2 regions of the Propioniciclava sp. genome follow, and region 1 is predicted to be linked to the other one. Evidence: predicted binding sites of a transcription regulator. Region 1 holds the regulator's gene; the other holds the start of a gene.

Region 1 (3,847 bases):
ACGTCTGCGGCCACTCGGTCGGCCAGGTGTCCTCCCCGGCCCAAGGGCCACCCTCGCTCTCCAGCAGATCGCCGGCGAACACCACCCCCCGGCCGGGAACCAGCACCACCACGTCGTGATCGGTGTGGCCTCGGCCGAAGTGCACGATCTCCACGTAGCACGCCCCCAGGTCGATGGTCGTGGCGAGCGAGAACGTGCGCGACGGCTCGACGAGTTCTGTCGGGGCCACGCCGGGCTTGGCCTGTTCCTCGGCGGCGCGTGCGGCGGCCACGAGGCCCCGGTGCGCCACGGAACTCACTCCCGGCAGGCCTCCGAGGCCGAAGTAGTGATCGGCATGCGCATGGGTGATGACGGCGTGACGCACCGGGACCGATCCGGCCTGCTCCTGGGCGGCGGCGAGGATGGCTGCGCCCTGCGTGGGCGAACTGCCCGTGTCGATCACCACCGCCGACTCCTCGCCCACCAGCAGCCCGATCGTGACCGAGGCGGGTTCCGCCCGGGCGATGAACACGCGATCAGCGATGGCGGTGAAGGGACCGAGTTCGAACGTCACCGCGCCAACTTACCCGCCCTCGGGCACCGAGTTGGCCTACGGGGCGCGCCTGGGCACAGATGCGGGATCGGGGTCCGCGGTCACGTATGCTGGCACTCGCGGAGTCCGAGTGCCAGTAGGCCAGGGGGTGAAAGGATGGACGATCGGAAACTGACGATCCTGAAGGCGATCGTCACCGACTACGTGTCGAGCCGCGAGCCGGTCGGCTCGCAGGCACTGGTGCAACGGCACAACCTGCAGGTGTCTCCCGCCACCGTGCGCAACGACATGGCCGCGCTGGAGGACGAGGGCTACATCACCCAGCCCCACACCTCCGCCGGCCGGATTCCCACCGACAAGGGCTACCGGCTCTTCGTCGATCGGCTCTCCACGGTCAAGCCGCTGAGCGTGGCGGAGCGGCGCGCGATCCAGACCTTCATGGAGGGCGCCTTCGACGTCGACGAGATCGTGCGCCGCGCCGTCGCGCTGCTCGCGCAGATCACCCGGCAGGTCGCGATCGTCCAGTACCCGCTGATCTCCAGTGCCACGATCCGCCACATCGACATCCTCTCCCTGGGGGCCGACCGCGGTTTGGTCATGGTGGTGTCCTCCAGCGGCGCCATCGGACAGCGGTTCGTACCCTTGGCGCAGAGCGACGACCATCACCTCGCGCGGCTCCGGAGCCGGATCGCCGAGCAGATCCTGGGGGTGACCCACCGCGAGGCCGCGCAGCGGCTCAGCGCCGCCGCCGAAGTTCCCGATCCGAACGATTCCGGCCTCACCGGCCCCATCGCCGATGCCGTCCGCGACATCGTCTCGGAGGAGGCCGACGCCAAGGTGGCCGTGGCCGGCGTCCCGAACCTCACGCGCTTCGGCGACCAGTACGAGAGCACCGTCAAACCGATGCTGGAGGCCCTGGAGGAGCAAGTGGTGCTGCTGCACCTGCTGGGGGAGTCGGCCGGTAACGACGTGCGGGTGCGCATCGGCCGCGAGAACCCCTACGAGCCCCTGCAGGCGGCATCCATCGTCGCCTCCGGGTACGGTGACGACGGCTCCTCGTGGGGATCCCTGGGGATCATGGGCCCCACCCGCATGGACTACCCCGCGGCGATCGCCTCCGTGCGCGCCGTGGCCCGCTACGTCGGCCGTTTCCTGGCCGAGGGCTGAGCGACCTCCCGATTAGGTGAAGAACGAAGGACAACGTTGAGCGATTACTACGAGGTTCTGGGCGTGTCCCGGGACGCGAGCGGCGACGAGATCAAGCGTGCCTACCGCAAGCTGGCGATGAAGTACCACCCCGACGTCGCCGACGACCCCAGCTCTGCTGAGAAGTTCAAGGAGATCGGCGAGGCCTACGCCGTGCTGTCGGACGCCAAGAAGCGTCAGATGTACGACCTCGGCGGCAACCCTATGGGCGGCGGCGGGGCAGGCGGCATGGGCGGGTACGGGTTCCCCGGCGGTGCAGCGGGCTTCGACGTCGGCGGACTGTTCGATGCCATGTTCGGCGCACAGACGTCGCGCGGGCCCCGCAGCCGGGTCCGTAAGGGCCAAGACGCACTGGTCCGGCTCAACCTCACGCTCGCGGAGGCCGCGTTCGGCGTCACCAAGCCGATCCGCGTCGACACCGCCGTGGTGTGCCCCACCTGCAGCGGCAAGGGGTCGGCCGATGGCGAGGAACCGGTGACCTGTTCGACCTGTCACGGTTCCGGCGATGTGCAGACCGTGCAGCGCTCCTTCTTGGGCGACATCCGCACCGTCCAGCCGTGTCCCACCTGCCGCGGCTACGGCACGATCATCCAGCACCCCTGTGGAGAGTGCTCCGGCGAGGGGCGGGTGCGTTCCACGCGCACCATCAACGTCAAGATCCCCGCGGGGGTCAGCCCGGGCAACCGCGTCCACCTCGACTCCCAAGGAGAGGTCGGGCCGGGAGGCGGACCCGCCGGCGACCTGTACGTGGAACTGACCGTCAGCCCGCATGAGGTGTTCAAGCGGGAGGGCGACAATCTGGAGATGGTCGCCAAGCTGCCCATGACCGCCGCCGCGCTCGGCACCGAGGTCTGGATCGAGACGCTGGAGGCGGACGTGGAGGGCACGGCCCCCGAGGACGCCAAGGTGAAGGTCGAGGTGCCCGCGGGTACCCAGTCCGGTGCCCGGCTCGTCGTCCAAGGACGCGGGGTTCCGCGGCTGCGCGGCACCGGACGAGGTGATCTCGGCGTTACGCTGTTGGTGCAGACCCCGACCGGTCTCGACGACGCACAACGTGACCTCCTGCGGCAATTGGCGCAGGAGCGCAACGAGACGCGTCCCGAGGCCTCGGTGGCCCGCGCCGGCGGCAAGGGGTTCTTCGGACGCCTGAAGGACGCCTTCGCCGACTGACCCGACCGCTGGCTGAGATCGAGGAGCCGATGACCGAAGCGTTGTTCCTGGCCGACCTGCACCACCCGCATGTCGGCGACACCGTCTCGCTGCGCGGCGAAGAGGGGCGCCATGCGGCGGCCGTCCGACGCATCCGCGTGGGGGAGACGATCACCATCAGCGACGGTGCCGGAACGGGCGTCCGCGGGCCGGTGACCGAGACCGACAAGGTGAGTGTGACGATCGAGGTCGCCGAGGTGCTGTCCTCCGGCGACCCGGATGTCCGTTATCACGTGGTGCAGGCGCTGGCGAAGGGCGACCGTTCCGAGCAGGCCGTCGAAATGTTGACCGAGATCGGCGCGGATCGGATCATCCCCTGGCAGTCGAGCCGTTCGGTCGTCCGATGGACCCAGGACCGGGAGGAACGGCAACTGGGACGCTGGCGCTCCACAGCCCGGGAGGCCACCAAGCAGAGCCGCCGACTCCGGGTTCCGATCGTGACCGCGGCGATGCGGACCCGCGAACTCGTCGAACTGATTCCGCAGACGACACTCGCTTTGATCCTGCACGAGAGCGCCACCGCGACGCTCTCGGAGGTCGATCTTCCGGCGTCCGGCGACGTGCTGGTCATCGTCGGTCCCGAGGGGGGCCTGACCGAGGAGGAGGTAGGCGCCTTCGTCCAGGCGGGGGCGCACGCGGTGCTGGTCAGCGACGGCGTCTTGCGGACTTCCACGGCCGGCGTGGTTGCGCTGGCGCAACTCCAGGCGTTGCAGCGGCGGGTGAGCAAGGCCAAATGACCCACGGTTCCTCCACCGCCTTCGGTTTCGAGCCGCAGGCGGTGGTCCCGGGTGGACGCGGCCGCACCGGCGTCATCACCACCCCGCACGGCACGATCTCCACCCCCGCCTTCGTGGTCGTGGGCACCAAGGCCACGGTGAAGGCGGTCCTGCCCGAGTCGGT
Region 2 (3,847 bases), on a different contig from region 1:
TGCATCCGCCCTGCAGGCACGTAGAGCGCCTGACCGGGCTGCAGCACGACCCGGTTCATCAGCAGCGCGGCCATGATGCCCGGGTCGCCGGGGAACACGTCGTCCAGCTCGAGGGCCGTCCGCGCGAACTCGCCCAGGTCGTCGGTGTCATCTCGGTGGGTGACCGCTGAGGAGAGGACGGCGTCGATCGCCCCGCGGTGCTCCGAGTCCAGCGACAGCACCTGCAAGAACACCTCCTGCAGGGCGGCCTCCCCGCCGCGGGAGCGCAGCGGGGCGATGAGCCGTTCGACCTCGGGGCCCGCCGACAGCGCACCGAAGAGCCGGGCCGTTTCGGCGGGCTCGCGGAATCCGGCCAGGGTGTGGAACTCGTCCAAGGCGACGAGGATCTCAGGCTTGGGCCAGGTGTCCTTGTAGGTGCGCTGCGGAGCCTCCCGCGGAATCCCTGCGGCTTCCTCGGCGGCGAACCCGGCCAGGGCCTGCTCCCGGTTGGGGTGCGCCTGCAGCGACAGCGCGTGACGTGCCGACAGCACCTTCATCAGGAAGGGCAGGTGCGGCCCGAAGGCGGCCAGGCTCTGGTCGCCCAGCAGCGCGGGACGCTGGGCGATGGCCGCGTCCAAGGTGGTGCCAGGGAGGGCGGAGGGTGCCAGCGGATGGGCGCCGAGCCAGAACTCGGCCAGCGGGCGGCCGTCGGGCTCGGTGCCCAGCAAGGAGTGGATCGCCTCGAAAGTGCCCCAGGGGTAATGGATCATCGTTCCCTGTAGCTGGTCCATCGGGAGCGCCTCCAAGCGTCGGTCAACGTCATTGTGTCCCCACCATTAGACCCGGCCCCTTACGGGTGGGCAACCCCGTCGACCCCAGGGCGAATGACACGGGTGTGATTCCCGCGTAAACTTGAGGCATGTCCGACGCCAACCCGATGATCGAGCCCTCCGGCCTCAGCGAAGTCGATGCCGAGCTGCTCGATTTCGAGTCTTCCTGGTGGGCGGCCACCGACAACAAGGACGCCGCGATCCTGGAGCGCTTCGGGCTCTCCTCCCCGCGGTACTACCAGCGACTCAACGCCCTGATCGACCGGCCTGAGGCGCTCGCGCACGCGCCCATGCTGGTGAAGCGGCTTCGGCGCCAGCGTCAGCGTCGCCAGGAGCAGCGCTCCGCCCGCCACCTGGGCGTCCACTCCGTCGTCTGATCCGTCAGGTACCCGCCGGAGACCAGCCCGGCGTGTCGTTCGAAGACGTTGCGGGTCGCGGGATCCCCGGCTCGCATCAGCGACCACGACGCGGCCAGCAGGTAGGCGGGCAGGAACCACGGCCCCAGGACGGCGTATTGCACCGCGTGGCGATGCTCGTGGGCCACGACGTCGGGGAGCCGGGCCGTCAGGTGCGGGACGTCGCTGCGAGTGAGGATCACGTCGCCCACCGTGAAGGCCCCCGCGTCCGGGAACCGGTGCCGGTAGCCCTCCGCGAAGATCAGGCCGCGCGGACCGTGCCGCAGTCGGGCGCCTCCACCCAGTGCGACGGCCAGGCCCACGATGGTGCTCAGGTTGAGCAGGTTCGCGGCGCGGCGCAGACGGTCCCCAGGCTCCATCAGATCAGCCTCTCGGGCGCCGCGGTCCACGTCAATCGTGGCGCGTGAGCGAGGGCCGAAGGGTCACGAAATCGCCCCCCGATCGTTTGCACTCGGCCAGGGCGAGTGCTAAACATGGTGTTAGCACTCTCGGGTCGAGAGTGCCATACGTTCGGCCCGGTGAGGCCTGCCGATCAGGCCGTCCGTCGCGGGCACCGTCCGGACGTTCATAGCTGACATCCGAAAGGGTTGCCGCAGTGGCAAAGCTGATTGAATTCAACGTTGACGCGCGCCGCGGCCTCGAGCGGGGGATGAACATCCTCGCCGACGCGGTCAAGGTGACGCTGGGCCCGAAGGGCCGCAACGTCGTCCTGGAGAAGAAGTGGGGCGCCCCCACCATTACGAACGATGGCGTGTCCATCGCCAAGGACATCGAACTCGATGATCCGTTCGAGAAGATCGGCGCCGAGCTGGTCAAGGAAGTCGCCAAGAAGACCGACGACGTCGCTGGCGACGGCACCACCACCGCCACCGTGATCGCGCAGGCGATGGTCCGTGAGGGCCTCCGCAACGTGACGGCCGGCGCGAACCCCATCGAGCTCAAGCGCGGCATCGACAAGGCCGTCAAGGTCATCATCGCCGAACTGGCCAAGAACTCCACCCCGGTCGACACCAAGGAGCAGATCGCGGCCACCGCGTCCATCTCCGCGGCCGACTCCACCGTCGGTGACATCATCGCCGAGGCGATGGACAAGGTCGGCAAGGAAGGTGTGATCACCGTCGAGGAGAGCAACACCTTCGGGCTCGATCTGGAGCTCACCGAGGGGATGCGCTTCGACAAGGGCTACATCTCCCCGTACTTCGTCACCGATCCCGAGCGCATGGAGGCCGTCCTGGAGGACGCCTACGTGCTCATCGTGAACAGCAAGGTCAGCAACCTCAAGGACCTGCTGCCCGTGCTGGAGAAGGTCATGCAGAGCGGCAAGCCGCTGCTGGTCATCGCCGAGGACGTCGACGGCGAGGCCCTGGCTGGCCTCATCGTCAACAAGATCCGTGGCACGTTCAAGTCGGTCGCCGTCAAGGCCCCCGGCTTCGGCGATCGCCGCAAGGCGATGCTGGGCGACATCGGCATCCTGACCGGCGGTCAGGTCATCTCCGAAGAGGTGGGCCTCAAGCTCGACCAGGTCACCCTCGAAATGCTGGGCCGCGCGCGTTCCGTGCTCGTCACCAAGGACGAGACCACGATCGTCGACGGCGCCGGCGATGCCGAGCAGATCAAGGGTCGCGTGGCCCAGATCCGCCGCGAGATCGAGAACTCCGACTCGGACTACGACCGCGAGAAGCTCCAGGAGCGCCTCGCCAAGCTGGCCGGCGGCGTGGCCGTCATCAAGGTCGGCGCGGCCACCGAGGTCGAGCTCAAGGAGCGCAAGCACCGCATCGAGGACGCCGTGCGCAACGCGAAGGCGGCCGTCGAGGAGGGCATCGTCCCCGGCGGCGGCGTCGCGCTGATCCAGGCGGCGGCCGCGGCCAAGGGCAACCTCGAGGGGCTGTCCGAGGACGAGTCCATCGGCGCGCAGATCGTCTTCACCGCGGCTTCGGCCCCGCTGAAGCAGATCGCGGTGAACGCCGGCCTTGAGGGTGGCGTCGTGGCCGAAAAGGTCGCGGGTCTGCCCGCGGGCCAGGGCCTCAACGCGGCCACTGGCGAGTACGTCGACATGCTGGCGGCGGGGATTCCCGACCCGGCGAAGGTCACGCGTTCCGCGCTGCAGAACGCCGCGTCCATCGCGGGCCTGTTCCTCACCACGGAGGCCGTTATCGCCGACAAGCCGGAGAAGACTCCGGCTGCTCCGGCCGGTGGCGACGAGGGCATGGGCGGCATGGGCTTCTGAGCCCGACGCTCGTCGACTCCCGCGGGGCGTCCCACTTCGGTGGGGCGCCCCGCGTCCGTCGTGGGGCAGGACGCGGATGCGGACTCTCAGCGTGGCGTGGCCCGGACGGTGGCACGGTCAGGGAAGATGACGCCATGAGCGCGATCCTGGAGATCCGCGTCCTGTCCGCGCAGGACGCGTCCCGCGCTGAGGCGGGCGGGGCGGATCGGCTCGAGGTCGTGGGTGCCCTCGATGACGGAGCGCGTTCGCCCGAGCCGCGGCTGGTGGCCGAGATTCGCTCCCGCACGGCCCTGCACCTGCGCCCGGTGGTCCGGCTGCGCTCCGGCTACTCGACCGACGGCGGCGAGGCGACGCGGCTGCGCGGGCTGATCTCCGCCTACCTGGATGCCGGCGCG

What was found. Region 1 encodes HrcA, which represses chaperone genes, less so after heat shock. Its sites were predicted from a motif close to TTGGCACTCGNNNNNNNCGAGTGCCAA; they were not measured.
Region 2: a site for HrcA is predicted at 1,670-1,696, ahead of groL (chaperonin GroEL). Genes of this name have one in related genera too.

Annotation. Positions count from the first base shown of each region.
Region 1 is NZ_DAIOIA010000053.1:291-4,137, forward strand. It holds gene V7E09_RS08455 (MBL fold metallo-hydrolase) at 1-553, opposite strand, end outside; gene hrcA (heat-inducible transcriptional repressor HrcA) at 689-1,699, shown strand; gene dnaJ (molecular chaperone DnaJ) at 1,736-2,908, shown strand; gene V7E09_RS08470 (16S rRNA (uracil(1498)-N(3))-methyltransferase) at 2,938-3,684, shown strand; gene tgt (tRNA guanosine(34) transglycosylase Tgt) at 3,681-3,847, shown strand, end outside.
Region 2 is NZ_DAIOIA010000027.1:9,985-13,831, reverse strand. It holds gene manA (mannose-6-phosphate isomerase, class I) at 1-770, opposite strand, end outside; gene V7E09_RS05365 (DUF3263 domain-containing protein) at 899-1,186, shown strand; gene V7E09_RS05360 (hypothetical protein) at 1,129-1,584, opposite strand; gene groL (chaperonin GroEL) at 1,821-3,452, shown strand; gene V7E09_RS05350 (copper homeostasis protein CutC) at 3,587-3,847, shown strand, end outside.